Regions from separate parts of the Bacillus sp. PK5-006 genome, predicted to be linked through region 2. Evidence: riboswitches for the same ligand, from Rfam matches in the RefSeq annotation. Region 2 holds a riboswitch; each other region holds the start of a gene.
The links. A riboswitch is a leader RNA that binds a small molecule or an ion and turns the genes downstream of it on or off. The one in region 2 is predicted to bind S-adenosylmethionine.
Positions count from the first base shown of each region.

Region 1: another riboswitch for S-adenosylmethionine. It lies ahead of M1D84_RS01175 (sugar ABC transporter substrate-binding protein); the one in region 2 lies ahead of M1D84_RS13105 (methionine biosynthesis PLP-dependent protein).
Region 3: another riboswitch for S-adenosylmethionine. It lies ahead of mtnK (S-methyl-5-thioribose kinase); the one in region 2 lies ahead of M1D84_RS13105 (methionine biosynthesis PLP-dependent protein).

Region 1 is NZ_CP096414.1:240,902-251,338, reverse strand. Features, by position in the region: gene M1D84_RS01205 (transporter substrate-binding domain-containing protein) at 1-734, opposite strand, end outside; gene M1D84_RS01200 (Rap family tetratricopeptide repeat protein) at 1,253-2,338, shown strand; gene M1D84_RS01195 (hypothetical protein) at 2,358-2,498, shown strand; gene M1D84_RS01190 (GTP pyrophosphokinase) at 2,543-3,175, opposite strand; gene M1D84_RS01185 (ABC transporter permease) at 3,270-4,283, opposite strand; gene M1D84_RS01180 (sugar ABC transporter ATP-binding protein) at 4,280-5,776, opposite strand; gene M1D84_RS01175 (sugar ABC transporter substrate-binding protein) at 5,846-6,964, opposite strand; SAM riboswitch class I at 7,135-7,244, opposite strand; gene M1D84_RS01170 (DUF1565 domain-containing protein) at 7,342-8,769, opposite strand; gene M1D84_RS01165 (branched-chain amino acid aminotransferase) at 9,137-10,228, shown strand.
Region 2 is NZ_CP096414.1:2,520,843-2,531,279, reverse strand. Features, by position in the region: gene M1D84_RS13180 (CotY/CotZ family spore coat protein) at 1-206, opposite strand, end outside; gene M1D84_RS13175 (CotY/CotZ family spore coat protein) at 410-901, opposite strand; gene M1D84_RS13170 (spore coat protein) at 1,048-1,551, opposite strand; gene M1D84_RS13165 (hypothetical protein) at 1,640-1,975, opposite strand; gene M1D84_RS13160 (spore coat protein) at 2,018-2,413, opposite strand; gene M1D84_RS13155 (DUF1360 domain-containing protein) at 2,581-2,931, shown strand; gene M1D84_RS13150 (hypothetical protein) at 3,003-3,131, shown strand; gene M1D84_RS13145 (hypothetical protein) at 3,222-3,443, shown strand; gene M1D84_RS13140 (YjcZ family sporulation protein) at 3,528-3,665, shown strand; gene M1D84_RS13135 (stage VI sporulation protein F) at 3,804-4,061, shown strand; gene M1D84_RS13130 (UvrD-helicase domain-containing protein) at 4,078-6,390, opposite strand; gene M1D84_RS13125 (hypothetical protein) at 6,517-6,774, shown strand; gene M1D84_RS13120 (GNAT family N-acetyltransferase) at 6,858-7,292, opposite strand; gene M1D84_RS13115 (YjcG family protein) at 7,299-7,814, opposite strand; gene M1D84_RS13110 (alpha/beta hydrolase) at 7,867-8,607, opposite strand; SAM riboswitch class I at 8,829-8,950, shown strand; gene M1D84_RS13105 (methionine biosynthesis PLP-dependent protein) at 9,029-10,147, shown strand; gene metC (cystathionine beta-lyase) at 10,144-10,437, shown strand, end outside.
Region 3 is NZ_CP096414.1:2,388,426-2,398,862, reverse strand. Features, by position in the region: gene M1D84_RS12405 (TrkH family potassium uptake protein) at 85-1,431, shown strand; gene M1D84_RS12400 (DUF421 domain-containing protein) at 1,529-2,047, shown strand; gene M1D84_RS12395 (hypothetical protein) at 2,054-2,218, shown strand; gene M1D84_RS12390 (hypothetical protein) at 2,211-2,384, shown strand; gene M1D84_RS12385 (acyltransferase family protein) at 2,412-3,431, opposite strand; gene M1D84_RS12380 (PAS domain-containing sensor histidine kinase) at 3,725-5,935, shown strand; gene M1D84_RS12375 (methylated-DNA--[protein]-cysteine S-methyltransferase) at 5,937-6,428, shown strand; gene M1D84_RS12370 (hypothetical protein) at 6,518-6,655, shown strand; gene mtnA (S-methyl-5-thioribose-1-phosphate isomerase) at 6,680-7,741, opposite strand; gene mtnK (S-methyl-5-thioribose kinase) at 7,748-8,941, opposite strand; SAM riboswitch class I at 9,022-9,179, opposite strand; gene M1D84_RS12355 (pyridoxal phosphate-dependent aminotransferase) at 9,344-10,437, shown strand, end outside.

The sequences.
Region 1 (10,437 bases), 1.5 Mb from region 2:
TCATATTCACCGTTTTTCTTTAGGTTCTCAAGGCCTTTATTGATCTTCTTCAATAGGTCTTGGTTTTTCCCCTTCATGACAGAGATACCATACTGGTCTCCATTCAAGCGGTCTCCAACTGTTTTCAATTTTAAATCTTGTTGTGCGATCGCATACGTAATGACAGGATAATCCTCAATTAAGGCATCTGCATTTCCGTTTGATACTTCCTGGAACATAGATGGGCTGTCATTAAATTGAACGACTTCATACCCATATTTATCAGCGTTATCAGATGCGAATTTTGCACCAGTCGTCCCGTTTTTAACAGCTAGCTTTTTCCCCTTTAAATCATTAATAGATTTGATGCTGCTGTCCTTTTTCACAACAACTGTCAGTCCAGCGTCGAAGTAAGGATCTGAAAAATCTACTTTCTTCTTACGCTCATCTGTAATACTCATTCCGCCCATTCCAACATCAAGCTGTCCTGCCTGCATCGCTGGAATGATGCCTGAGAAGTCCATAGCTTCAAGCTTCACTTTGAAACCTTGGTCTTTCGCGATTGCATTAATTAAATCAACGTCTATCCCTTCATATTTACCGCCCTTTTCAAATTCAAATGGCGGATAAGTTGTATCTATCCCAATTTTATATGTGCCTTTGCCTTCTCCCGAACCACTGTCCGATTTTGATCCACAGGCTGCCATGACAAGCACAACAATTAGTCCCATGATCAATAACATCGATTTCTTCATAAAACACGACCCCCATTGTCAGTTTTGTCTAAATATTCGCAATAACAATATTACTATACCACGCTAAAGCTATAGTGTGTGATGTTTTTTATCAATACCAAAGATCCATACAATTCTAGATCAATAGTCTCTTTAAATTTTACTTTTTTGCGAATAACTCATTTTATTCTAAAAGAAGGGTCATTCACAATTATGATGTAAGATAATCTCACAAAAAACGAGGCAGTGCCTTGATAAATGATGTTTCTCTCTTGCATACGAAGGCAAACTCAAATACTTGCTTCCTCTCTTTATTGATATTGTAATATATTTTTTCAAAACCCTCTTTTTACCTAAAAATATGTAAGCGTATACAAAAAGAGCTCTGTCTCCCTATTTCTTTCACTACTGGTTGAATTTACATCAAAAAACATGTTTTACAAACTGCACGAGAGAGCTTAAAATATAAGAAGATACTGGAATATGGGAAGTGGATTCAGAAGAACGGTGACTGATAGATGAAGAAAGGAGGATATGAATTGGCAGAAGCAGGTGTTTTGTCGTCCGTTGATGTAGCGAATATGCTCAATGATTGGTATGTCATGATGAAAAAAAGAGAGATACAAGGTGCTATCCAGTTAAAAGAAGACATTCTTCAAGCGTTTGATCGAATGGAAGAAAATCAGGACGTCTTACTTTACTATCAACTGCTAGAGTACCGTTTTAAAGATCTAATAGAAGATACAGCTTCGTTAGATCATAGTCTTTTTGTTGATGAAAATGCCATCCGTACGGATGATATGCTCAGCTATTATTTCTATTTCTTTAAAGGGATGTATGAAATGCGCAGAGGCAATCAGGATACGGCATTTCACCATTTAAAATTGGCCGAGGATAAATTAGATCTCGTGCACGATGACATTGAAAAAGCCGAATTTCATTATAAAACAGGGTGTCTTTACTATAATATTAGGTCCACGCTTCTCTCCATCCACCACTTAAAGATGGCTTCATCTATTTACGACGCAGATCCATGTTATGTGAAAAAATCAATCAGCTGTCAAATGATGCTTGCTTTGAATTATGCGGATCAGTCGAAATATGATGAGGCAGAATCGCTGTTCGAAGAAGTCATTCATTCACTAGAAGAGATGGATGATCCAGATTTACTTGGACATGCCTATTGCAATGCAGCCTTTATTAAAAGTCTAAGAAATGAATACAGTGAAGCTGTGCCACTCCTAGAAAAGGCTTTAATGATAGAATCATTCGAAACTTCTTCTCCAGGCGGCTATTTACTTGCCATGTACGCCTACACAAAAGCACTATTTAAGCTGAAAAAGCCAGGTTTGTTCCACTATTATGTACAGCTTTCACTTCAAAAAGCAGAAAATTTAAAACAACGAAACATTTCACTTAAATTATCCATTTTAGAAACACTTATGATTCAGCCAGACAACATGGTTGAGCAAATCAAGGCTTATTGCAATCAATTAGAATCAATGAATTTCCTTGTTGACCTTGAAGCTATTTGTCAGGATGCAGCAGCTTACTTAACGGATCTTGGGCTTCATGAAGAATCCTCTTATTTTAGAAACAAGGCGTTGTCCTTGAAAACTTGTTAAGAAAATGGAGTGATATATGATGAAGAAATGGCTCTTCACAAGTGCGATTTTAACCCTCTTGATAACAGGTGTTTCTGTTGGTACTTCCATTCAAAAAGACAGTCAATCAGCACAATCTCAAGATATTATTCAAAAGAGAGACCGTGGAACCAACCCTTAATATGAAAAAAGCAGCTGTGATCAAAACAGCTGCTTTTTGATGTGCTAATCAATTTCTCGTTTAATATTCTGCATTTTTTCATCTAAGTAATGGGCAATATCTGCGGCTTCCTTCAGTTCATCAGTCAGCTGATGAGGAACATCGTTTTGCAGTTTATAATAGATTTTATGCTCTAGACTCGCCCAAAAATCCATCGCAATGGTCCGCACCTGAATCTCAACTTTCACATGCTCCACACGATTTGTTAAGTAGACTGGTATCTCAACAATTAAATGAAGGCTTCTGTAGCCATTTGGTTTCGGATATTGAATATAATCCTTCACTTCAAGGATCTTTAAATCCTCTCTTTGCCTCAATACATCCATAATGTTATAGATATCTTGAATAAAAGAACAGATGATGCGGACACCTGCGATATCATGGATATGCTCCTTCGCACATTGTGTCGTGATGTCGCATCCTTTTCTTGCTAGTTTATTCACTATGCTTTCAAAGGATTTAATTCGTGATTTTGTATGCTCTATTGGGTTGTGTCCATGGATTAAATTATACTCCTGGCTGATAATTGAAAACTTTGTATCCATTTCATCTAACGCAAATTTATATACTAATAGTTCATTTTTCCAGTCTTCCATGACATTTTTCAAATCTTCTACATGAGTTGCTGACATATTCATTTTCTTTTTGTCATCTCCTTTTGGAAACGGCAGCTGCACCGCTTTCCGTTTACTAGACGGAGAGAGGACTCGAATGGTTTTAAAAAATACGCAGTTAGCCTCGTTGTTTGTAATATGTCAGCGCCAGTGCAAGGGCCAGCACAGAACCTTTCACAATATCCATTGCATAATAAGGGACAGACATCATCACAAGCCCATTTTGTAAAATACCGATGAGTACAGCCCCGATAAAAGTGCCAAATGCGTTTGGCTTACCTGCTCCCATGACGGAAAATCCGATAAAAGCAGCCGCTACTCCATCCATTAAATATGGTGCACCCGCATTAATTTCTGCTGTCATGACCCTTGAAGCCAGTACGATACCGCCGATCGCTGCAAATAAAGCAGAAAGCAGATAGGCCGCAATTTTGTATTTGTTCACATGTATGCCAGACAATCGAGCCGCTTCCTTATTCCCACCGATGATGTACATGAATCGGCCGTGCTTTGTGTAGGACATGAAAACATGCGCAAATAGTACAATGGCAGCCATAATCAGAATGATATATGGCACCTGTCCAATTTTACTGAAAAAGGCAGGAATCGTCCCCGTTGAGAACGTGCCATCGGGAAGCACCATATTTTCAGAAATAGTCGCCCCTTTCGTATACGTTTGAGCCAGCCCTTGAATGATAAACATCATGGCTAATGTCATGAGCATATCTGGAATTTTCATTTTGACGATCATCCATGCATTTAGCAAACCAACAATGATAGATGCCGCTAGTGCAGAGAAGATTGCAATTAGTGGGTTTTGCGAGAACCATACGAACATAGAAATGACAATCGCATTTGATAGCGTAGCGACTGATCCAACTGATAAATCAAAGCCGTTTACTGCCAATGAGATAGTTAAGCCCACCGCAATGATGGTCACTATCGAAATAGATCGTAGAATATTGATGATATTTCCTGATTGCAAAAACGCTGGATTCGATGCCGCAAATACCACAATCAACACGACAATGGTTAAGATTGTGCCATATCGATAAAAGAAATCAAACAGATGAAAGGATGGCCGCTGTTTTTTGATTTGCTGCACAGGGGCCGGAATTTGTTGTTCGCTCATGATTGTCCTCCTGTTGAATGATATAAAAGCTCCTCTTCAGTCGTCGGTGCGGTCATTTCCCGGGCAATGCTGCCATCATATAGCACGTATACTCGGTCAGCGATACCTGCAATCTCTGACAGCTCACTCGACGCATAAATGACAGATTTTCCGCGTGCGGCAAGCTCTGCAATCAAAGTGAAAATATCTTTTTTCGCTCCAACGTCTACACCTTTGGTTGGTTCGTCAAAGAGATACACATCTGCCTCAGCCAGCAGCCATTTTCCGATAGCAACCTTCTGCTGATTTCCACCAGATAGATGCTTCACCTTTGCTTCAAGAGACAGCGTTTTGACACCAAGCCGTTTGACGATGTCGCCTGCTTCCCGCTTTTCCTTCGAACGATGTAAGAAGCTGAATATCCGTGAAAATGAGTGAAGACTTGCAGCCGTTAAGTTCCACCCCACGCTCTCTTCGGTCAGAATCCCTTCTTTTCTCCGCTCTTCCGGCACAAGAGCCATTCCAGCTCTCACCGCTTGATGAGGCGATGTGATGCGAATGGTTTGACCATGAAGCTGCACGGTCCCCGTCTTTTTTTCTGAGGCACCGAAAAGGGCTTTGCACAATTCTGTTTTACCAGCACCGACAAGCCCTGCGATCCCGAGAATTTCTCCTTTTTTGACATAAAAGTGAATGTTGTTTAATTTATGTTGATCGTTTAGCTCTTTCACTTCAAGCACAATTGGTGCATCTTTCAGTGGCCTGCGAGACGGGAACTGCTCCTCTAATGGTGCACCTAGCATTTCTTCAATGACCTGCTGCGGATTTATGTCTTTGACAAGGTGAGCTGCGACATCCGTTCCATTTCGCATCACAGTCAGTTCATCACAGATGGTGAAAATTTCAGGCATACGGTGAGAAATAAACACGATCCCCGTCCCATTCTGTTTCAACCGATCAATCATTGAGAATAATTTGCTTGTTTCTGCATGACTAAGCGGAGCCGTTGGTTCATCTAAGATTAAAATGCTGCATTTAATGGAAACGGCCTTGGCAATGAGCACCATCTGTTTTTCGGCAAGGGTCAGATCGCTGACAAGTCGTTTTGTGGAAATGTCGATGTCCATTTCTTTTAATAGCTGAGCCGCCTTGCGATGCAGCTCTTTCCAGCTGACAAATGTTTTTTTCTCAATCTCATGCATCATCATATTCTCACCAACACTTAAGTAGGGAACAAGCGCCGTATCCACTTCTTGGTGGACCGTCTGCACACCATATGAGGATGCATCCTTTGGGGTTTGAATCGATGCCGCCTGGCCATTGATGTGGATGGTCCCGTCGAAGTGGGAATGAGCGCCAGAAAGAACCTTCATTAACGTTGACTTCCCAGCACCATTTGCTCCAATCAGTGCATGGACCGTCCCTTTTTTTAATGTGAAATTCACTTGATCTAACGCTTTGACCCCTGGGAATTCAATTGAAATATTTTTCATACGAACAAGCGGCGCTGTCATAGGTGTCCTCCTTCTCTTGATATCATCTGAAAAACGAAACACCCTCTATGAAAAGAGAGTGCACGTCGCTTATTTTGTATAATGCTTCTTCAAGGTCTTCATCCAATCTTCCTCAAAAGCAGTCGATGAACCGAATCCCTTCACTTCGTCTGCAAGATTGACCATGTTAATGGCTTTTCCTGCTTGCTGAAGCTGCTTTTGCGAGATGAGAGAGGCCTCAAGGTCATAGGAAGATGGTGTTTTCTCACCAGCTATTTTCTTCGCAAGAATCCTCACGTCGACTGCACCGATAAGCTTCGGATCAACCGCGGCTGTGTACTTCCACGTACTGTCCTTCGCCGTCATTTCTTGAAGATCCGCATTTGACACATCAATCCCATAAATCTTCACTTCTGTTCTTCCTGCTTCCTTTAACGCTCTTGCTGCCCCAATGGCAAAGGCATCCCATGTGGCAAAAATAGCGTCCAGCTTGCCCTTTGGATACTTATTCAGCATGGCTGCTACTGCATTTTGCGTTTGAACAGACGTATCAGAGGAGGCAATACCAAAGCGGTCAAGCTCCTTGATCCCTGAATGTTGTTTCAGCGTTTCTTGATAGACCTTATTTCGTCTCACCATTGGCGGGAATCCATCTACCCACAGGTATGCAATATTTGCTTTTCCTTTGAAATCAGACACGAGCGCGTCTAATGATTTTTTTGCTAATTGTTCGTCATCTTGAGACGTCACTGTGACCCCTTTGATGTCCTTCAGCTTAGGATTCGAATCAAATGCTACAACTGGAATGCCTTTCGCTGTGATCTTTTTCACATCAGCGACTGTCGCATCGTCGTCCCCGTGAGAGATGATAAAGCCATCATAATTTTCTTCAAGCGCCTGAGAAATGGCATCATGGAACTTCGCTGTATCTCCATTTGCGGTGTAGACATCCACCGTAAAGCCGAGTGCTTCCCCTTCTGCCTTGGTCCCAGCTAAAAATTGAGCTGTATGATCGTCTCCGCCAATTTTGCGGATGACTTTAATTTTTGCCCCCTGTCCCTTTGCAAATCGCTTCGGTACATTGTCAAAGGAAACCTTTTCGTTCGTATTTGCCTTTGAGCCTGCACTTGATCCGGTGCCGCAGCCTGTTAACAGGACGGTTAATGCCGTTAATAAGACAAGAAATGATGTAAAATGCTTACGCTTCATTGCTGTTCCTCCTCAAGTTGTTTTTATTTTTCACATCGGAAAACTAGGTAAAAAAGTGGAAATACGCCTGTAAAACAGGCATTTGATTCGAAAAAGAGACGAAAAAAAGCCTCTCTTTGAAAGAGAGGCTTGATCACCGTTGCATGAAACATGTATCGGGAAGTCTTCCTCTCTTATCTGTCAAAGCTGTAACAGCTTTGCAGGAATTAGCACCAATTTCTAAAATAGAAACGGTTGCTGGGCGTCATAGGGCCAGTCCCTCTGCCTCTCTTGATAAGAGATCCGTTATGAAATTTGTTTTCGTTGAAATGTCTTCTTTACTTTAATGTGATGTCACATCAATGTCAATGACTTTTTTGAAAATTTATAAAATATCATCAACTTCCGATGATTTTCTTCGCAGGTGATGATTTCTTCAGACGGAAATCATATTTTTTCTCATTCACAAATTGTGGGTTGAGATGTGCTGATCCTTTATCTTGACCGCTTTTAGAGAGATACGTTTTGTAGCCTTCCATCCATTTCCCGCGCCAAATCCACTGTGATGCTTTCGCACCTTTTCGGTCATCATAAACGTTCTTCTGGAAGGTATTCTTTTGGTTCACTTGATAAAAATTCACGACCAAGTAATGCGAGGCACTAGCTGACATGATATTATTCGTGATTCGATTGTTCACTGCTTGATACTGCATTAGCAATTGACCGCCTTCTAAGCCGGCTGTGTCATTTTTGTACAAAATATTATGTGAAATCGTCGTATTGGTTGTACCGCCCCGCTTCTTATCATAGCCGCCAATAGAAATGCCTGTATAACGGTTTAAATATACTTGATTGTGTTCGATGCGGATGTGGTCTGCCATTTTTCCTTTATGTTCGCTTGTGACTTCAATCCCCAGATCATTGTGATGTGAGATGTTATGATCGATCACAATGTCTTTTCCGCCATCAACATAAATTCCGCCAGCGGAGATGTCGCTGCCATAGGCTGGGTTCCCTGCACTCGTAATTTCATATACTTTGTTTCTAGAGACGACCCCATTTCTCACTTGATCATACTTTTTGGAGGGTGCTACGTTCTCAAAACCAATTAAATCAATGCCAATATTATCAGTGTGCCGGACCGTGTTATGTGTCACACGGAACTTTTTGACGTTTCCATTTAGCACAAGCGCTTCACTGAAGCCCAGCTTTAATTTTTCAACGGTATTTCCTTTGATTTCAATGTCTTCAATCGCTGCAGGAGCTTTTGTCCCATAGACAGCAATTCCATGTGCATTTCCATTTTTATGTTTCGTCTGAATGTCATACACTCGGTTATTAAGCAGTTTGACGCCTTTACCGCTTCCTTTGATGAAAATACCAACTGGTGTCAAATCTTCTTGATTCGTCTTAAGATGTCCTACAGTCAGGCCTTTGAGGGTGATGTAGCTTTTTTGATCGATCGTGACAAGTCCTCCATCGGCTTGATTTCCTTTAAGGGAAGCCCCGCTAATTACAGGTTTTTCTTTTCCGTAAGCTTGAAAGACAACGGGCGCTTTCTTTGTTCCTGAATGGCGGACAATCAATTTTTCTTTGTATGTACCGCCTCTCATGTAAATGGTTGCCCCAGCCTTCGCCATACTTGCTGCTTTTTTCAACGTGCGGAAAGGTTTTTGCTTTGTGCCCGGGTTTTTGTCGTTTCCGTTTACCGCTACGTAATAGGCTGTGCTTTGCTTAGCGCCAGCCTCATCTGTCATCGCCTGACAGCCAAAGCTGATCACGGTCATGAATAAAATGAGTAAAATACCTGGTATCGCTCGTTTCATCTTGTTATTGCTCCTTTCTCTTCTCTTCTTCCTTTATCGGTTAAAAAAAAGAGGATTAAAATATGACGATGTCCCTTGCAATGTACTAGTCAAAAGGTGTATGGTTGAAAGAATATCTTACAGGAAAACCATTCGTTTTTAAATTGTCAGATTAATCAGTTAATAATGCATTTGGATTTTATTTCTTTTTTAAAAAGGGGTGACAGAAGTCAAACTGACAGCAGAGAGAAGGAAAGCGCTTTAACAGATTTTTCTTGTCTGAATTCCAGAAAACCTATTGCTAATATTTTGTGAAGGTATAGAATAGAATCATAATTATTTCATATTATTAGAATTTTCAAATAATCAAACAGCAAGGAGATTTACAATGCCAAAACAACCCATCCGCGTTGAACTTAGTTCAACAAAAAAACCAAAACCTCAATCTGATCAACTTGAATTCGGAAAAATCTTCACAGATCACATGTTTGTGATGGATTATTCAGTTGATAAAGGCTGGTACGATCCAAGAATTATCCCTTATCAGGCCATTCCAATGGACCCAGCTTCGATGGTCTACCATTATGGTCAATCTGTTTTTGAAGGCTTGAAGGCTTATGTTTCTGAGGATCAAAAAATTCTCTTATTCCGTCCGGAAAAAAACATGGAGCGCTTAAACAGATCCAATGACCGCCTGTGTATTCCGCAAATTGATACAGAAACAGTATTAGAGGGCTTAAATGAACTCATTCGTATTGATAAGGATTGGGTACCTGATGCAGAGGGCACTTCCTTGTATATTCGTCCATTCATTATTTCCACTGAGCCATATTTAGGCGTTGCACCGTCTAGCACGTATAAGCTGCTCATTATCTTATCTCCAGTGGGATCATACTATAAAGAAGGCATTCATCCGGTCAAAATTGCAGTTGAAAATGAGTTTGTCCGTGCCGTTAAGGGTGGAACAGGAAATGCCAAAACAGCTGGAAACTACGCCTCAAGCCTTAAGGCACAGCAGGTTGCTGAAACGAAAGGATTTTCACAGGTTCTTTGGCTTGATGGGGTCGAGAAAAAGTACATTGAAGAAGTCGGCAGCATGAATATCTTCTTTAAAATCAACGGAGAAATCGTGACGCCTGAATTGAACGGCAGTATTTTAGAAGGCATCACACGTAACTCTGTACTTGAGCTGTTAAAGCATTGGGGAATTCCAGTAACAGAGCGCAAAATTTCAATTGATGAGTTAATTGAAGCACATCAATCTGGCGAGCTTGAAGAAATTTTCGGGACTGGAACGGCAGCTGTCATCTCTCCTGTAGGAGAATTAATTTATCATGATCAGCCATATGTGATCCAAAATGGTCAAACAGGCGAAGTATCGAAGAAATTGTACGAAGCCATTACTGGCATCCAAAAAGGGACACAGCCAGACATCTTCGGCTGGACAGTTGAAGTTGACTCAGTCGTCAAGCAAGCATAAGCATATAAAAGAACCTTTCATTCATGAAGGGTTCTTTTTTGTTTATCCACCTCTCCTTCATCCCTTATAATGGTAAATACACATGAATAAGGAGAGTGATGGTATGTTTTTTACTTATCTACTAGCGTTCTTTGGAATCTGCATCGGATCGATGATCGTCGCCACTGGTTTCGACGATTCACCGTTCCTCACTCGGTTTCTATTTAAGG
Region 2 (10,437 bases):
TCTACTTCTCCGACGTTTCCGAATGCGACGAATGGTTTTGATTTGGATGTAAAGAGAACAAACGGGACAGTGTCACCTAATGAATGTGATGGAGAAAGGAGATTGCTGTAACAGCTGGTCGGGCACTCTTCTTTGACAGCATTTTGCAAGTCGCTAATGTTTTCAACAGCCTCTGTTACACAGCTCCATGAATGGTTGCGGCTCATATTCAACCCTCCTATACTAGGAAATTTGTTTGAGTGTTTGAGCACTGTCATCATCTACAAGCTATCTTTGCCGGCTCGTGCTTCTACTTTTAACCAATGCGGAAGCGGCCGCTTCTTATGCTGACTGCTCCGCATGATTGGCTGTCATTCGTGAGGAAGGGGATGCTTTGACTCATGACAAGTTAGATCAGCGGCCTGTTGATTTAGCCGTGGTGATGATGCTTTTTATCTTTCGATGGCATGACTCTGTCGACAAGCTCTGGGTTTAAGCATTGGATTGCGCAGAAGCAGTTTAAATCAACCTCAATACAAAAGTCCGTTTTTTCTAGACCAAAGAAGTCAGGGTCACAAGGGTGACACACGCTCAGCGTATGTCCGTGTACATCAACTGGTCTTAATACAGATAACGTAGCACAGCAGTCGTGTAATTTTTCAACCCGGAAGAAAATAGATTCGAAGCATTGGCAATCGTCAACGAATCCTCCAATGTTTCCGAAAGTAGAGAACAACCCGCCCTTTTTATCAAAAAGTAAAAACGGAATCGTATCTTTTCCAGAAACTGTTGGGCTTAATAAATTACTGTAGCAGCTCGTAGGACATTTATCTTCTACAGCTTCCTGCTCTGCTAAAATCTTATCAACCGCATCGCATACACAGTTTTCATCATGTCGGCCATGGTGTTTTCCGCAGCTCATGGATTTCAGCTCCTTTAACAAGGTATTTGACTTTAGTCCTTAACAACATATGTATGCGCCCTCTAGTTGGTGTGGGTAAATGACCATTTATATTTGTTGTATTTTTATAAAAGGAAAAGCAGAGCTTTTCGCTCTGCTTTTGGACATTAGAGGATGCCGATTGCAACGATTGTCGCAACAAGAGTTTGTGTAAGTGTTTGGATTGCGATAGAGATGTCCGCATCGATTGTAGAGACTGTAACGTTTCTTGAATTTTCGATGACAAGTTTTTGGCGGTTTGTTTGTTTGTGAGTAGCAGCTTGTAAGAGATCCTGCGTGACGCGGTCTGCCAAATCACCGTCTGCGATTGAGATATTTGTAATGGTGATGATCGCTGTTTGAATCGCTACTTGGATAGATGCTGCAACCTGTGCATCGACAGAAGATACGTTAATGTCACAAGAGTCTCTGACGATAATGACTTCCTCAGATGTCTGCTTTGTGAAGCTTACTTGATCCAAGTCTTGTAAGATATCTTCATCATCATAATAATCGTCACAAAGTGCTTTTCTTTCATAGTTGCAATCGTCGTGGTGTTCGTGGTGTCTGTGGTGTCCGTGGTGTGTACAGTTACGATCTAGAGCGACCCAAGAATATGGTTTAGAATCCATTTCTATTCCTCCTTCCGTTTACTTTATTAAATGCTGGAATGCGTGGTTTTGTCTCGGGCATTTACCCTAGCAGGCAACCCATTTTTATTTAATCGTTATTACGCTGCGCATTACGACGCTGCTGAATACGATTTCGAAGTGAGTTTCGATTTGGACGTACTTTTGGTTCAGGCACTACTTCTTCCGGCTGTTTTGCTGCCTCAGCCTGCCTTTTTTTCTCCTGCTGCTGTTCTACGAAATCATTTGCTTTCTTTTGTAAGTCCTCGACTAATTTCAAAATCATTCTTCTTTGATCGTCTGAAATTTTTGCTTTCTGATCATCAGTGATATTGTTTTTGTTTAACACATCACTGACAAGAAGACTTGTTAATGGATCAATATCCGTATTGATTTGAAACTCCTTTTTTTCGTTCTCTTCAGCCACGATGATTTCACCTCTTTCATACGTCATTAGAAAAAGAAAGGGTCAAAGAATGCCGACTTCAACTAAGAGCACATTCAATGTTTGAGTGAGAATTTGGACGGAGTTCATAATGGATGCATCTGATAATGTTATCGTAATGTTATAGCAGTTGATGATTTGAATCACAGTTTTCTTTTGGACTTCCACTTGTTGTGTGGATAAAAGCTGGTCTGTGATGTCAGCAGCCAATTCATCGTCTGGTACAAGAATTTGGATTAAAAGAGTAATGATTGTCGTTACGGTCGCTTGAAGGGAGAGTGCGGCTGTTACATCTGTTTTATGAATTGTGACATTTTCGGAATCTTTGATCTCAATGAAATCATCATAATTGCTGATTAATTCGTTTAACAGTTGTGTATACAATTTTTCAGCACTTTCTTCAATAGACAATACTTTCACTCCTTTCTTATCTATACATTATTTAATGCAACAAGGACGCAAGGTGGAATCGGAAAGTGTGAAAAAGTACAACCCAATTTTATTTCCGCTCGATTCATCATGTCGGTCTTTTTTCTTGCATATATAAAGAAAGGACGGAAAAAGAAGAAAGAAGGAGGTGGAGGCTTCTGAGCGGTGCTTTGTCATTTGTCGTGTTTGCCCTCGCATCCTTTAGACTGACGAGACTGATTGTGTTTGATACCATTACTGCGCCATTCCGCCGTCTATTTCATGAAGAACAGGAAGAGGTAAACGAACAAGGTGAGGTCGAAACATATATCATCATTAAAGGGGAAGGACTGCGGTCTTGGATTGGAGAACTGTTAAGCTGTTATTGGTGTACTGGCATATGGTGCACTGCTGCCTTACTTCTGATATACATACTTTTTCCTGTCATCAGCATGTGGCTTAATTTACTATTAGCGATTGCCGCAGCAGCAGGCATCATTGAAGCGGTTGTCTCGAAGCTTGTGAAATAAACAGGCATTCTGATCAGACACGCTTTCAATAAATGCATATACTATCATGGAATAGGAAAGGAAGGGTTGCGATGAAACCAACTGAAACGCCGTCACATATGCTTCAAGGTTATCCAGCGCAGTCAAATCAACAATCAGTATATACGAAGAAAATCAAGAAAAATGGCTGCGGCTGTGGAAACAAAAAGAAACCTCAATAATAGAAGAGAAAAACAAAAGCCGGATTTATCCGGTTTTTTTGTTGCCCTTTTTTTGAGTGATGCATATGTAAGAGAGAAGGGGTGACCAGAATGGATGCATTCGAACAATTAATCGGTTCTTTGTTCACTAAACCGCATGATGGGAAAGAACAAGCGCACGAGAAGGCTGAAATGGATCTAACGGATAAAGCGAATGATCTTGAGGAGCACTTAAAAGCATTTGGCGTGAAGATGGAGGCTTTTGCGAAAGAAACAGAAGCATTCATGATGCGTCATACAGAGGCAGATTACGTCTTTAAACAGCAGAAATAAAAATTCCGCACTTTTTTATGTGATCGTCCAAACCATTTCTTGCATTTTTCATACTTTGTAAGGGAGAAGAGGAGGTGCTTAAATATGAGTTACGGTTACGGTGGCGGTTGTTGCGGCGGCTACGGTGGTGGCTACGGCGGCGGATATGGATCAACATTTGTTCTTGTCGTAGTGCTTTTCATCCTTTTAATCATCGTTGGTGCTTCTTTCTTTAACTACTAAAAAGTAAGAAGGTGAGGGAAGCAAGGGGGAAGCCTTTTGCTTTCCTTTCTCTTTGGTCAAACAAGGCTTTAGGATAGGCACATATCCCGCCTATTTTCATATAGTAAGGTGATTACTCCACAAAGAGGAGGCAAATGAATGGATAATAAATTCTTTAAAAGCGTAGAAAACAAAACCGGTGTGAATATGAATGATGTGTTTAAACTTGCAGGTTCTTTGCAAAATGCCAACTTTAAAGATGAGAATACCGTTCGAGGTGTCATTAAAAAAGTAGCACAGCTTGCGAACAAACGTGTACCTAAAGAAATGGAAGACAAAATCGTTCAATCGATTACAAGTGGAAAAGAAAAGCTTGATTTCAATACAATCGCTAAAATGATGAACAACAAAAAATAAGCAACAGGCTCTCCGTTTAAAGGGGGGCCTGTTGTTTTTGCGTAAATAATTCACGGTTTTTCTTTAGAAGAGGATACAAAAAACGAGAACGATGAGCCGTTTTTCCTCGTCTAAATGAAGGAACAGACAGATAAAGAGATTGTTCAGCTCTTGTCATGGCCACGTATAATAAACGGCGCTCTTCTTCGAGCGCTTCTTCATGACCGTTTCTGAGTTCATCCAGTGAGAAATCATGAGGCAGTGCTCCGTCGACCACACAAGTGATGTATACTGTCTGGAATTCAAGTCCCTTTGCGCGGTGGATCGTCATGAGCTGAACACCGGGTTCATCTGTTTTTTCCTTTTCGGCAGACTTCATATGTTCGGCATGTGCGAGAAAGGCTTCAATCGTTTCAAAGCGTTTGGCGGCTGTTTTCACATCACGTACATCATCCGCCCCTTTTTCAAGTACATTCGTATCGTTCACCCGTTTTTTTAAGTAATCACCGAGTCCCATCTTTTGTTCAATAAATGTCACCGCGTCTGATGGCTTTAATGTTCGTAATGTTCGGAACAAAGGAACGATTGATTGCAGCTTTTTCTGTTGAAACGGCTGTATATCTGTCAGTTTTCCGAGCGCTTCTACCATTGAGCAATCTTCTGTGATGGTCAGTGCCTTTAGTGTATTCAGGGTTTGCTGCTTTAAAAAGAAAACCGGCAGCAGCTGTTTTATGGCGGCCACATCGTCTGCATCCTGACTTAAGGAAAGAAAGGCGAGAAGAACCCGAACCATTCGTCTGCTGTAGAAGGCTTTGACGCCAGCATCCGTCTCATATGGAATCGCCGATTGATGCAGCCGTTCATAAATCGCACGGCCGCCTGTATTTGTTCGAAACAGCACGCAGAAGTCATTCGGCTTTGCACCATTTTTAATTTTCTCCTGAATATCTGCGACAATCATGGTCGCTTCCTCTTCTTCATCATATGGATAGAAGAGCGTCGGAGGAATTTTCTCCGCGCGCACGGCTTTTAACGTCTTCTCATAACGATGCTGATTTTTCTTAATAATCGCATCAGCACTTGCGACAATTGTATGATGAGAGCGGTAATTCGCATGTAAATGGACGATCTGAGCCGAAGGATAGTCCTGTTTGAATTCAAGAATGAAAGCTGGATTGCTCCCTCTAAAGGCGTAAATGGCTTGATCATCATCCCCTACACAAAATAACTGCTCTGATTCTCCGGCTAAAAGCTGAATTAATTGATATTGCACTGGATTAATATCCTGAAATTCATCCACTAAAATATACTGGAATCGTTCTTGATACCGTTTTAGCAGTTCTGGCTGTTCTGTGAGCATATGTAAGCAGGCAATCGCCATATCATCAAAGTCAAATTGCTGATGATCTCGTTTTTGCTGTTCATATGATTGATAGATCGTCCACATGTGTTTTTCCTTTTCATCTTTCAAATCAGGAAGTTCACCTGGTAAAAAGGCATTTTTCCAATAGCCGATCGATTGCAGTACTTGATCGGTAGGGTAGTCTTTCTCATCAAGTCCCTCATTCATAATGGCTTTTCGAATGTATTGCTCCTTTTGCCAGTCAAACTTGATCAGATGCTGGCCGTTCCATTTGTTTGCGTCATCGTGAAGCAGCATTTTATAAAAAAGACTGTGGAAGGTACCTGTCACCACTTGGCTGGCTTGTGAAGGATGAAGCTGGTATTGCTTGCGCAGCCTTTCTTTCATCTCACTGCTCGCTTTGGTCGTGAAGGTCACGAGTAAAATATGGTGAGCAGGAATATGATGATGGGACATGAGATAAGCTGCTCTAGCCGTCAAGACTCTTGTTTTCCCGCTGCCGGCACCAGCCAGTACAAGCATCGGACCATCTTGATGTGTGACAGCTTGAAGCTGCGGTGTGCTAAAGGTGATATGCGGGAAGAGGTCGATCGTATGAACTTCTTCATTCTCTTCTAAATGTAAGGCGTCGCTAAATTGAATCGACCTTGGTACCTGCCAGTCATATGATTCGCTCGTTTGCGAGATGATCTGTTTGCCGGTTGGGAAACGGAAGCCGCCAAGTTCTTTATAGGAAGCCTTTTCCTCTTGTTCAGCCGTTTGATGATGATCTGCTTGTTCTTCAGCTTTTTCACAAATCTCTTGCTGAGATATGTGCTTATGAATAAAGGCAGGTTCATCATGTATATTTAATCTAAAAAAGACCGGTTGTCCGCAATATGGGCAGAATAATTGTCCTTTTTTTCCCTCGTCATGGAGGAATTGATAGTGTTCTCTCGAATACGTATGTAATGAGATCGTTCGATCATGTCGTCGTGCGCATTTCAAAGCTAGTCCTCCAGTAGTCAATCAATCTTAAAATGAAACACATCTAATCATATCAAATGAGGCGTGTTTCAAACAGTCATAATTAGGGAATAGTAGAATAGAAGAGAAGCAAAGGAGGCGTTCTTGATGGGATATATAGCCCCGATTCAGCCGGATCTGTATTTTCAATATATCAATCGTCCAGCTCCTCAGGATAAAGAAGACTATGCGAAAGTAACAAAGGTTTCTCGCACCTTTCATGACAAGATATACAGAGAGCTGGAGAAAAAAGAGGACTTAGTGACAGAAGCGGAAACGAATATACAGCAAAAAAAGCGGGAACGCTTTGTACGAGATATGTTTATGGAGGAAGGCAAGGGCATTCATATCAATACGTATATATAAATGATTGCGCTTTCCTCCTGTGACGAACGATAATGAAAAAGAAAAAGCCAGGGCATCTTGAATGCTCTGGCTTTTTCTTTTGGTCAAACAGACAGTGTTTTTGTCATTTTGACATGTGTGATTCCCGCTTCTTCGAACGGTTCAGAAACCGCTTTGTAGCCTTTCTTTTCGTAGAAAGGAAGCGCTTGGACTTGGGCATGCATAACGGCTTCTTTTGCTCCATTAGCAATCGCTTCGGTTTCTAGCGCCTCTAATAGTTTGTGGCCAAGGCCGAAGGAGCGCGCCTCTTTTAACACACAAATGCGTTCAAGCTTTGCCTTTGATCCCTCAATGATCCGCAGTCTAGCGGCCGCCTGAGGCTTTTTATCATCATTGTAAATGACAAAATGGGTGGCTTTGTCTTCTAGTTCATCTATTTCGATCTCTATTGGAACTTCTTGTTCTTTGACGAATACTTCTTTTCGAACGTAGTATGCATCTTCTCGTTGTGTTTGTTCTGTTGCGATGACTGTTTTCAAATGTCTTTAACCCTCTTCTCCTAAAATAAATGTTTCATAGACGGTCCAAGATCCGTTCTCTAATTGATATAAAAGGTGGAAGCGATCCACTGTTTCTTCATGGTCAATCTTTCTCAGCTTTAATGTGCCAAGTACGTCTGAATGCTCATCATCGGATAGTTTTTGAGCGACTGTCACATGCGGAACAAAGGCATATTCAGGTGTACCAGCAAGTGGATCGGCGTACAATCTTTCATTGAGCGCCATGATGTCCTCGTTCGGTTCTACTTTCATATAAATGACGTTGTTTACAGGAGCGAATGAACTGAATTTTTTAATACGTAACGTAATAGGAGAAGCATTTTTTGCATAATCTCTTAACGTTGAGACGACCTCAGCCGCTTCTAGATCCGTTAATTCAAAAGGTGTTCTTAATGTTAAATGAGGCGGTATGAGTGCATAGTTCGGATCATAACGCTTCCGGTAAGAGTTCGCAATATCTTGCAATTTTTTTGATGGAAATATAACAACTCCGTATTTCATCATGTTCCCTCCTGAATAAGAAAGTATTTATTATTGTTTATTATAACAAAATTCAGTTGATTAACGAATATGGGAGCATTCTTTTTAACGAAGGCGCAATGAGCGGCTGCCAAAACGTCCATTTATGATCCCCTTCGAATGTCTCAAATAAGTAATCCGCACCAGATTGTTCAAGAAGGGCCTTTAAATCTTCGTTCGGCTGAACAAAATCAAGCACCTGGCCATCTGTTGTTTTCACAGCGGTTTCCTCAAGCCCAATTTGATGGATAATGGCATAATGAGAAAGGGCTGTCGACTGTTTGACGGCTTCTAGAACCGACTCGTCAACGTAAGGGGACTGCAAAATCAGCCCGCCAAATAAAGAAGGATAATCAATGGCTGTCATGAGAGAAATCGTCGCACCAAGTGAATCACCAATAAACGTACGTCCTGATCCAATTTGATAGGTTGGAAAGTGTTGATCAATATAAGGAACCAGTTCATTTGCTAAAAAGCGTTTATACGCTTCAAACTTTGTACCGTCTGGATGATACGTGTTCCGTCTTTCCGTGACATTTTCATAAGGAACACCAATGATAATCGAGCGTTCCATTTCTTTGTTTTGCATCAATTCTTCTGCCTGTCTGCCTATTTTGCCTAGGCGGAAATAATCATGACCATCCTGGGCAATGATGACATGATATGTATAAAGGGGGGAGTAATTGACTGGCAAATAGATCAAAATGGTCATGTCCGCCCCAAGTTCTTTTGACTGTAAGGTTTCTTCTTGAATGATTCCTGTTTTCTTCACCATAATCCATTCCTCCAGCTAACCAAATTCATCATAAAGTGAAACGTTTCCATTCATTGTAACATGAAAAACAGCGTTGTTCCTATATGCTAACATGCAATCAAACCGTATAACATCGATTCTGTTATAAAATACAGAAAATTTTAATTAATCATGACATTTCCCCTTGAAAAATGAGATTTAATGGGTTACAGTATTAAGAATTAGAACAGACAGACAACACATTCTTATCGTGAGAGGTGGAGGGACTGGCCCTTTGAAACCTCAGCAACCGGTATGCATCACTTCATGTGATGTACCAAGGTGCTAAATCCAGCAAGCAGCTTTTTTGCTTGGAAGATAAGAGGAAGCGATTAAACCCCTTCTTCTTATGAAGAAGGGGTTTTCTGTTTTGAAATCAGATTTTTACTTAGGATGGTGTCAAATGACAGAACATGTGGAAACGAAATTAGCGCAGATTGGAAACCGTAGCGAAGAGGTGACTGGCACTGTCAGTCCTCCCGTTTACCTTTCAACGGCATACAGACATAGAGGTATAGGGGAATCTACAGGATTTGATTACATTCGAACGAAAAACCCAACAAGACAGCTCGTAGAGGATGCAATTGCTTCACTCGAAGAAGGGACGGCCGGTTTTGCCTTCAGTTCGGGAATGGCGGCAATCCAAACGATCATGGCTCTATTTGAAAGCGGAGATGAACTCATCGTCTCATCAGACCTATATGGCGGTACATACCGTTTGTTTGAAAACGAATGGAAAAAGTACGGCTTACGTTTTCTTTATGATGATTTTTCAGATGAAGACTGTTTACGCTCTAAAATCACGCCAAACACAAAAGCGGTCTTTATTGAAACACCGACAAATCCATTAATGCAGGAAGCAGATATTCAAAAAATAGCGAAGATTGCAAAAGAATATGGCGCTTTGGTGATTGTCGATAACACCTTTTACACACCAGTCTTGCAAAAGCCGATTACGCTTGGAGCGGACATTGTCATTCATAGCGCAACCAAATATTTAGGCGGACATAATGACGTTCTTGCCGGGCTTGTGGTCACAAAAGGAGAGCAGCTGTCTGAAGACATGTTCCAGCATCAAAATGCAATTGGAGCGGTTCTATCACCATTTGACTCATGGCTTTTAATGAGAGGAATGAAAACACTGGCTCTTAGAATGCGCCAGCACGAGGCAAATGCGAAGGAGCTGGCTGAGTTTTTAAAGAAACAGCCAGAAATTCAAGATGTGCTTTATCCAGGAAAGGGAGGCATGCTGTCATTCCGAGTAGCCAAAGAGGACTGGGTCAATCCATTTTTGAAACAGCTGAAAACGATTTGTTTTGCTGAAAGCCTTGGCGGAGTTGAAAGCTTCATTACGTATCCTGCAACACAAACGCACATGGATATTCCAGAAGAGATTCGCATTGCAAACGGTGTATGTAACAAGCTGCTCCGTTTCTCTGTTGGCATCGAGCATGTAGATGACTTGAAAGCAGACTTGAAACAGGCACTATCACAAGTAAAAGAGGAGGTACACGCCAAATGACCACACACGATTGGACACTCGAAACACAACTCGTTCATAATGCGTTTAAAACAGACCGTTCAACAGGTGCAGTCAGTGTACCGATTCAGCATGCATCCACATTTCATCAAAGCAGCTTCGATGAATTTGGCCAATATGACTACTCCAGATCGGGAACTCCGACACGTCAAGCATTAGAGGATACGATTGCAGCGCTGGAAGGAGGAACGAGAGGGCTTGCCTTTGCATCAGGCATGGCAGCCATTTCAACCGCTTTTCTTCTATTATCAAAGGGAGATCACGTCCTTGTC
Region 3 (10,437 bases), 130 kb from region 2:
AAGCATAAAATAGCTTTAAAATCATGTCTCTTTTCATTAAAATGATAAAGGTATTCGAAAAGATAGATAAAAGAAGGAATGACAATGAATCCTATAAAAAAGCTAATTGACCGGCTGTCAGCGTTTCAGTTGATTGCCCTTTATTATTTTCTTGCTGTAACCGTATCGTTTATTCTTCTCAGCCTTCCAGTGGCTCATCAAGAGGGAGTCAAATGGACATTCATTGATGCCTTGTTTACAGCGGTGAGTGCGGTAAGTGTTACAGGACTGACTGTTGTCGACACCTCACAAACATTTAGTGTCACAGGGATGTGGATCCTTGCGTTTGTTCTGCAAATTGGAGGCATAGGCATTATGACGCTCGGTACCTTCGTATGGCTTGTCATGCGAAAAAGAATTGGAATTAAAGAAAGAAAGCTCATCATGGCAGATCAAAATCAAAGCAATTTATCTGGAATTGTGAAATTAATGAAGCAGGTCTTATATTTAATTTTGCTGATTGAGTTTGTCGGCGGGCTGATTTTAAGCATGTATTTTCTCAAATATTACGATGTGCAAGGAGCTTTCTTACATGGCTTCTTCTCGAGTATTAGTGCGACAACCAATGGAGGCTTCGATATTACAGGGAGCTCTCTTATCCCTTACAAAGATGATTATTTCGTTCAGTTTATTACGATGCTGCTGATTATCTTTGGGGCGATTGGTTTTCCTGTGCTCGTGGAAGTGAAGGATTATTTGTTCAATCAGGACCGAAAGCACGCATCGTTCTCATTGTTTACAAAAATCACAACGCTCACGTTCGGCTGCCTTGTCGTTGTTGGAGCGATTGGAATCTATGCACTTGAAGCCGGGTTTAGCTTTGTAGGGAAAAGCTGGCACGAAATCTTGTTCTATTCTTTGTTTCAATCGACTGCAACAAGAAGCGGGGGGCTGACAACGTTAGATATTACACAGCTGACCGAACCGACGCTTTTATTTTTATGTATGCTCATGTTTATCGGGGCTTCCCCAAGCTCTGTGGGGGGCGGAATTCGGACAACTACGTTTGCCCTTAATTTACTCGCATTGTTTCATTATGCGAGGGGAAATAAGTCCATAAAAATCTTCAAGAGGGAGCTTCATCAAGCGGATATTAATAAATCCCTTATGGTGACCATGATGGCCTTTATTTTGGTTTTTGGCGCTACGTTCCTGTTATCCTTAACAGAGCATAATACACTTCTTGAAAATTTATTTGAAGTTTGCTCTGCTTTCGGAACAACGGGGCTGTCGCTTGGGATCACCTCAGATCTCACTGTGTTTGGTAAATGTATCATCATGGTTGTCATGTTTATTGGACGGATCGGCATTCCAAGCTTTTTATATTTAATCGGCCGAAGAGAAAGCGAAGCAAATTATCATTATCCGAAAGAGCGCGTCATTATTGGTTAAACAGCATTCCATTTGAATGCTGTTTTTTTATTTCCATTATCTAACTGGCTAAATCATATGGGATGTTCGCAATCTATAGGTAAGAGGTGAACGAGACGTGCTGGATGTGTTATGGAAAGCAATTGTCATGCTGCTAGTTGGTACCTTGCTGCTGAGAATAGCAGGGCCTAAATCCATTAGTCAATTAACTGTACAACAAACAGTCATCATGATTTCAATCGGATCGATTATTATCCAACCCTTTATTGAGCATAATTTACTTGAAACCATTTATGCAGCTACCATCTTTATTGTGGCACTTGTCATTATGGAAAAGCTGTCGATTCAATCGGATTTTTTTGAAAAATTGCTTTCAGGCAAATCGGTTGTGATTTTACAAGATGGCGAAATGCTTGATCATAAGCTGAAGAAAACAAGGCTCACAAGGGATCAATTTAAAATGCGTTTAAAGCAGCAAGGCATCACTGACATCAGCTGTCTCAAAAAAGCCACGCTAGAAGCCAATGGGCAAATTGGCTATGAGTTAAAACCTGAGGAAAAGCCAGTGACGGTCAAGCAAATGAAAGAACTCCTTGACCAATTAAGAGAAGAACTAAACCTGTCAAAAAAGGACTGAATGCAGATGAAAAGAAAAGCAGCGAAAAATGAAGCATTAACAAATAATATGACGCCGACAGAAAGCATGGCACATGATCAAGGACAAACCCAATTTGACGAACAATCAAGAGATCGTCAGGCAAACCGAAATTCTCATAAAGGAAAACAAGGGGGAGCATCTCGTGACTAAGAAACATATGAAGAGCAAAGAGATGAAGGACCATAAAAAGCCAATGGACCCAGATATTTTAGAAGAGGAATTTGGCAGTGAGCTTGGAGATATTAACAGCAGCAAATGGATTGATACATTGGTGAAGCCAAAGAAAGATGCTGCATGTCAGCAGAATAAGAAATAGAAAAAACGATCCATTAAGGATCGTTTTTTATTTGATATAACTGCCTTGCCTGCCGGTGATCGTTCGCATGAAGTTGTTCATTTTGAGCTCAATCACTGGCTGTGCAACGGTTTTGACAAAAGTGCTAGACAGGGTAAAGGTTAACAAAATGGTCAGCAGCAATAAAATGAGTACACTTGCTGCATTTAGCGCCCAGTCATCAAACCAAGTGGTTCTTAGCAGTTTGATCACAAAGCCATGTAATAAATAAACATATAACGTTCTTGTTCCCCATTTTGTAAAGAAGAAACGGCGTGTTGGAACTAATGCAAAGAAGCTGAATGTAGCGCCAAATGCAAGCAAATACCATGCCATTCGTTTCATCGCCGCAATCATTCCTTCATCTCCAAGAGAAGCATACGACTTTGAGCCAAATAAGAAGGAATAATCAAATTCATAGAAGTAGCAAAACAGGAACACAGCCATTAATACAAAAAGTGCTGCCAGCTTTCCTTTGCTTGTACGGATGAATTCAAAATGCTGCTTTTTTAAATAGAATCCAGCTAAAAACATAGGCAAAAAGACAAACGTACGTGATAAGCTGAGTGTATCGCTGATGCTGTCCACATAACCGACAAGTAATGCAATCGATAAACTGACAATCATCGCCCAGTGGAACGGCAGTTTTGAAAAAGGAATGAGCAGCAAGTTCCAAAAGAATAAACTAATTAAAAACCATAAGGACCATTGCGGATCAATTGGATTTAAATTGGCCATGCTTTGATCCTGTAATAGATAATAGTAAATCGAATAGATCACCTGAAAGATTAAATATGGGATGATCAGCTTAACGGCGACTTTTTTCATAAAGCCCGGTTTTCTAAACCCTTTTGCAAAAAAGCCAGAAACTAAAATAAAGGCGGGCATGTGAAAGGTATAAATAAACTTGTATAAATAGAGCATCCAGTCATTATCATGAATGAATGATCGTAACAAATGACCAAAAACAACTAGAAAAATCAGAAGGAATTTCGCATTATCAAAATAACTATCTCGTGAAGATGCCATAACATCACCTTTCCTGCTCGTTTTCGAACATAAATGTTCTAAGTGCACTGTTCCCTTATTTGCCTCATTCTAAAATACATTTTGGCTTAATTCGCTATTTGATGTGAAATTGTAGAACGGTTGTAAAAGAAGCGTAAGAAAAGTGAATCGTTATACAATCCTGTCATCCAAATGAAATAAATGAGACAGTCTTCGTGTAAAAAGTTATCTTTTTTTATGAGTCGAATGAAGGAACAATGAAAATATTGTAGAAATATTGTAGAGGAATGAGGCTGGAAAAGGAGTGTAAGAGAATGACTGAAACGCTCGATGGCAATAGGTTAACCCCTGCGGGAGATATCAGAAAATTAGAAAAAGAGAACGAATATTTGCGAACTGAGTTGATGCAGCAAAAAATGCTGTTAAATAAGACGCTCGATGCCATTTTTATATTTGATCAGCACCTCAACATCATCCAAGCCAACGAAGCAACATGCAGGCTTGTCCAGACACCGAAAGAAGACCTCCTCAATAAATCCGTTCTAGATTTCCTATACGGCATCCCGAAAGATAAAGTTGAATGCTCACTCGATCTATTTTTTCGAAAAGGTACGTTAAAAAGAGAAATCTCCATTCAGCTGGAAAATGGCGAAACAAAATACATTGAATTTGTCGCAGAGCACGACACCATGAATCAGCAGTATATAGTGGTTATGCGAGATATTTCCTCAAAGAAAATATTAGAACGAGAACGCTCCATGAATGAGCAGCTGTTCAAAGATTTGTTTGACCGAGCGATTGACGGGATGGTCATTTTTGATCAGGATGGCTGTATGATTGATGCGAATCATTCTTTTTGTCAGAGCTTTGAGCTGCAAAAGACTGATTTAACCGATCGCTATTTACATGAATTTGTCGAAGAAGAAAACCTTCCCGCCTTGCAGCATCTTTTAACGTCACTTAAAGAAACAGGGAAAGCAAAAGGGGAGCTTCCTGTTACCCTTCAATCTGGCCAGCAAAAATTATTTGAACTCACCATTACATCAAATGTGATGAGTGGTTTTTATATGTCCATCATGCGGGATATTACAGAAAAAAGACTGATGGAAGAGAAGCTGTTAAAAAGTGAAGAACGCTTTAGAGAAATTTTCGAAAATGCAATGGATGCCATCATCATATGGGCGGACGATGGAGAGATTGTGAAAGCCAATGAATCAGCCTGCCGAATTTTTGAATTACCTATGCACTCGCTGATTGGTAAAAAACTTACCGACTTTCTCGTCAAATCTGATAAGAGATATAGACCAACAAGAAGACGCTATATCCGGAATCATGAAATAAGGGAAGAGCTATTGTTCAAAATGGCAAATGGACAGTATAAAGAGCTTGAGTTTACATCAAAGCATGCGGTATTAGAAGGACAGCACTTAACCATTTTACGTAATGTAAGTGATCGAAAAAGAATGGAGCAGGAGCTGCGCGAAAGTGAGCTCAAATTCCGCAAAGTATTTAATGGATCAATGGACGGCATTGTTCTTTTTGATAATCAATACCGAATCATTGAAGTCAATCCATCTGCCAGCGAGCTGCTTCAATTGAAGGACGATCATTTAACAGAAATGAATCTTTTCCACATTCTTGCCCCTTATCAAATAGAAAATTTGGCTCAGCCCGCCGAGGCGATGTCATTAGATGAAATGGATAATGAGGTTCCGTTTGTACTGAACCATCCAGATCAGCGTATACTGGAATTCTCTTTTAAACGCAACATTATCCATAATATGAATTTGGCGATCTTTAGAGATGTGACAGAGCGGAAGGAATTAGAAGAGCGGGTGAGAAAATCAGATACCCTTCATGTGGTCGGAGAGCTTGCCGCTGGAATTGCTCATGAAATTAGAAACCCGATGACAGCCTTAAAAGGCTTCATTCAGCTGTTAAAAGGAAATATAGAAGGGGAGTATTCGCTCTATTTCAATGTCATCACATCAGAGCTGAAAAGAATTGAATCCATCATCACCGAATTTTTGATTTTAGCGAAACCGCAAGCCATTGTATATGAAGAAAAAAATGTGGTGCAGATTGTGAAAGACACGATGGATCTTCTGCACGCACAGGCGAATCTTGGCAATGTTCAAATGCATCTCAATGTGCTGGATGAGATTCCGCTCATTTATTGTGAACAAAACCAATTAAAGCAGGTCTTTATTAACATTTTAAAAAATGCAATTGAAGTCATGCCGCGCAAAGGAAATGTCTATGTGAGCATTCAGCGGAAGGGTGAGGAGCATATTGTCATTTCACTGCGTGATGAAGGCTGCGGAATGGCAGAGGATAAGCTAAAGCGTCTAGGTGAGCCTTTTTATACAACGAAAGAAAGAGGAACTGGACTTGGCTTAATGGTTAGTTATAAAATTATTGAAGAGCATCAAGGAACCATTGAGGTAGAAAGTGAGGAAGGCGTAGGAACCGTCTTCCATCTCACGCTGCCACTTAGGCAGCAGAAACAAGAAGGAGAGCAGTAACGTGTATTATACCGTCTATCACGCACCTATCGGGGAATTATACATACTAGAAAAGGATGGTGCCATCATCGAGGTGATGTTTGATGATGAACCGTTTTTAGCAAAAAAGCAGGCAACGAATCTAAAGCAAGCAGATACGCCTGTCTTACAAGAAGCGAAAAAGCAGCTAGATGAATATTTCAAGGGTGAGCGTCAAGTATTCGATCTCCCGCTTAAGCAAGCAGGTTCCCCGTTCCAAGAGCAGGTGTGGGGAGCATTGTCGGCCATACCATATGGTGAATCAAAAAGCTATGCAGACATTGCAGAAGCGATTGGCAATCCAAAGGCTGTAAGAGCCATCGGACAAGCTAACAGACGAAATGCATTACCTATTTTTATTCCATGTCACAGGGTGATTGGAAAAGACCGGTCTCTGACGGGCTATGCAGGATCGAAGACAGACATGAAAGCGGTCCTCCTTGAATTAGAAGGCATCCCATTTGTTCAAAAATAAATCGATTGACCTGTTCCAAATGTTTGTCAAGCGACATATCCTTTTATTAAGCTAAAAAAGTTGGTTGAGGGAAAAAGGAGGGCGCTGGCATGTTTTGGGGCAAAAAAGGTAAAATGTATGCCGTTACGTCACTATGTGTCAAAATGAACGTTTTGACAGAAGAACAAAAAAAAGAAATCTTAACAAAAACGAATCAAGAAACAAAAAAGCGCGGTGCTCTTAAATGACAAGAACACGGCGCTTTTTTGCGATCATTGGGAGATGCTTTCGGCGAAAAGAGCATCAATCTCTTCTGCATAGTTCGATGTGATAATTCCCTTTTCTGTAATGATGCCTGAAATAAGATGATGAGGAGTGACATCAAAGGCGGGATTGAATACCTGAACATCAGGCGGTGCAATGGGGACGCCGTTTAATTCCTTTACTTCCAGCGGGTCGCGCTCTTCAATTGGAATATCTGACCCGTCGCGGGTGGATACATCAAAGGTTGAAAGCGGTGCTGCTACAAAAAACGGAATGTTAAAATGCTTGGCTAGAACGGCAAGACCTAACGTTCCAATCTTATTTGCTGTATCTCCATTACGGGCGATACGGTCAGCTCCAACAATGACAGCAGAAATTTGCTTTTCCTTCATCGTATGGGCTGCCATGTTATCTGTAATGAGCGTCACATCCACGCCGCCTTGCATAAGCTCCCATGTTGTCAGACGAGCACCTTGAAGAACAGGGCGTGTTTCGCATGCATAAATGTGAAGATCAAGATTTTTCTTTTTGGCTAAATAAAAGGGAGCAAGGGCTGTTCCGTACCGGCTCGTTGCGATGGAGCCTGCATTACAAATGGTCATGATACGGTCACCTGATTTAAAGAGCTGAAGAGCATTTTGACCGATTTGTCTGCATGTTTCTTCATCTTCAATTTGAATTTGAATGGCTTCATGGACAAGGTCTGTTTTGGCTGCATTCACTGATGCTGCACGCTGAATGCGCTGCAGCAGCCGGTCTAATGCCCAAGCGAGGTTCACAGCGGTTGGACGAGCACTGTTTAAATATTCTTTGATTCGAATGACTTCTTGTTTAAACACATCCATTTCTTCTGTCTCAATGGCTTGCGCACTAAGCGCCAGCCCAAAAGCTGCTGTAATGCCAATCGCAGGCGCTCCGCGTACTTTTAATGACACAATCGCATCATACACATCTTCTTTCGTATATAAATGCTCAAATACGGTTTCGGCCGGTAATTTTTGCTGATTTAAAATGTGAATACGGTTTTCTTCCCATTCGACAGAACGGGGGACTTCAAATTCTTTTGACAAAACCCGTCACTCCTTTACAGATGGCTGGAATAATGCGACGAGATCAGACGCTGTTTCCACTGTATGATATTGTTTGATAAATGTTTTTCCAAGTGTCAGTGCTGCTTTTTTCTGCTGAATCCGTCTAGTTGGTGATGGAATCGCATCAAGATCAGCGGCATGAGCAAGACCGATTGTTCGGCGGACAAGCTCACAGCCGGCAAAGCCTGTCGCTTCTTTTAAAATCCGGTCAAAGGTTGTTTCTAAAAAGCTGTCCGATACACTAAACGCTTCAATGCTGTCCTCTTTCCAAGCTTTTGTGAACACTTCTTTGAAGGTTGCCCATACATTGACGACATGGTCAAAAAGGTGCTGCTGCTCGTGTTCATTCTCGCGAGATAAAGCATTCAGGAACAGATTGGCGATAAAGTGGCCGATATCGAATCCAAAGGGGCCGTAAAACGCGAATTCTGGATCAATGATTTTCGTTTCAGTCTCATTTGCAAAAATACTGCCTGTATGAAGATCTCCATGAACCAATGTTTCAGCTGATGTCAGGAAGATACGCTTCAATTCCGCTGCTTTGGCTTGCAGCTCAAGATCTGCCCAAAGCGCTTCTGCTGATTCTCTTAATTCTTCTTCGAAGTCATTTGTTTCACTATCAAAGAAAGGGTCTGTGAAGACGAGTTTTTCTGTAATATCACACAGGTCAGGGTTCGTAAATTGCTTCACAAATTGTTTTTTGATTTTAGGATTTGTAGCAAAGTCAGATGTGTAAAAAAGTGTTTTTCCTAAAAATTCTCCAACATGATCAGATAAATGCGGATATTGTTTTCTGGCAATTAGCCCTTTTCTGACGATTTCTAAGTGAGATAGATCCTCCATGGCTGTCACTGCAAGAGCTGTATCTGAATAATAGACTGCTGGTACGAGGTGCGGCGCATATTCTGACTGCTTGATCAGGGCGGCACTTTCAATTCTTGCCCGGTCTAATGTAAGCGGCCAGCTCTCCCCAACCACCTTTGCATAAGGCAGCGCCTGCTTGATGATCAATCCTTTTTCTTGTTTGTGATCATAAATATGAAAGACGTAATTTAAATTCCCGTCACCAATTTCAGTACATGTCAAATGACTGCTTTCTTGGATCAAACCAAGTCTAATTGCGAGTGCAACTGCCGAGCTTTCTGTTAGTTCTTCATATGATGCCGTAAGTGTAACCAATTGCTTCCCCTCCAAATCATATAAAAAAGCCTCTTTCTCCTGAGAGAAAGAGGCTTGATGGTGTGTATGCTCAAAGCCTCTCTTATCTCTCAGCACATACGTCTGATGGAATTAGCACCGTGCCCTATAAGACAATTGTCTTGGCGCGTTACTTGCTGCGCCCCACTTCACAGTGGTATTAACGGTCGGTTGCTGTTGGGGTCAAAAGGCCAAATCCCTCGCCCAACTCTCGATAAGAGAAATCAATATGTAATTGTTTCGTGTCTGTTTGCATTTCTTAATTCAAGATATTATCAGAGCGTTGCTTTACATGTCAATCTTTTTTCAAAATTGCTTTACAATTCATAAAACAATCCATTACAGTGATTGTATTGTCACGTAACTTGAATAGAAGGTGAAGAAATGGAATTCCAGCAATCAGATGTGTTGAAACAATTACCGAAACAATTTTTTGCGTCCCTTGTCCAAAAGGTGCAGAAAAAAGTGCAGGAAGGGGCAGATATCATTAATTTGGGGCAGGGAAATCCTGATCAGCCAACTCCTCCGCACATTGTAAAAGCCATGCAGAAAGCGGTAGCAAAACCTGAAAATCATCAATACTCCTCATTCCGTGGAACAGCGAAATTAAAAAAGGCTGCTGCCGCTTTTTATGAAAGAGAATATGGCGTCACACTTGATCCAAAGACGGAAATTGCGATTTTATTTGGCGGGAAAGCAGGGCTTGTTGAGCTGCCGCAATGCCTGCTGAATCCGGGTGATACGCTTCTTGTCCCTGATCCTGGCTATCCTGATTATTGGTCAGGCGCTGTGCTTGCTGGAGCGCATATGGTAACCATGCCACTTCTTGAAAAAAATGATTTTTTACCTGACTACGATTTGCTGCCTGAAGATGATAAGAAAAAGGCAAAATTAATGTATTTAAATTACCCCAACAATCCGACGGGGGCTACGGCAAGCCGTTCATTTTTTGAAGAAACCGTTACGTTTGCGAAAGATCACAAGCTATGTGTTGTCCATGATTTTGCATATGGCGGCATTGGATTTGATGGAGAAAAGCCGCTCAGCTTTCTGCAAATAGAGGGAGCGAAAGAGACGGGAATAGAAATTTACACATTGTCTAAAACGTACAATATGGCAGGGTGGAGAGTAGGATTTGCAGCTGGAAATTCATCTGTTATTGAAGCCATTGAGCTTTATCAGGATCATCTGTTTGTCTCCCTGTTTAAAGCCACTCAAGATGCAGCAGCGGAAGCCCTATTAAGCGATCAAACGTGCGTACAGGTGCAAAATGATCGATATGAGAAAAGGCGGAATGTGTGGATTGCTGCCTGCAAAGAAATTGGCTGGGAAGTCAGTGCACCAAAGGGATCATTTTTTGCTTGGTTAAAGGTGCCGGAAGGATATACATCTGAAGCCTTTTCTGACTTATTATTAGAGAAGGCACATGTTGTTGTTGCGCCAGGTAATGGCTTTGGTACTCACGGTGAAGGGTACGT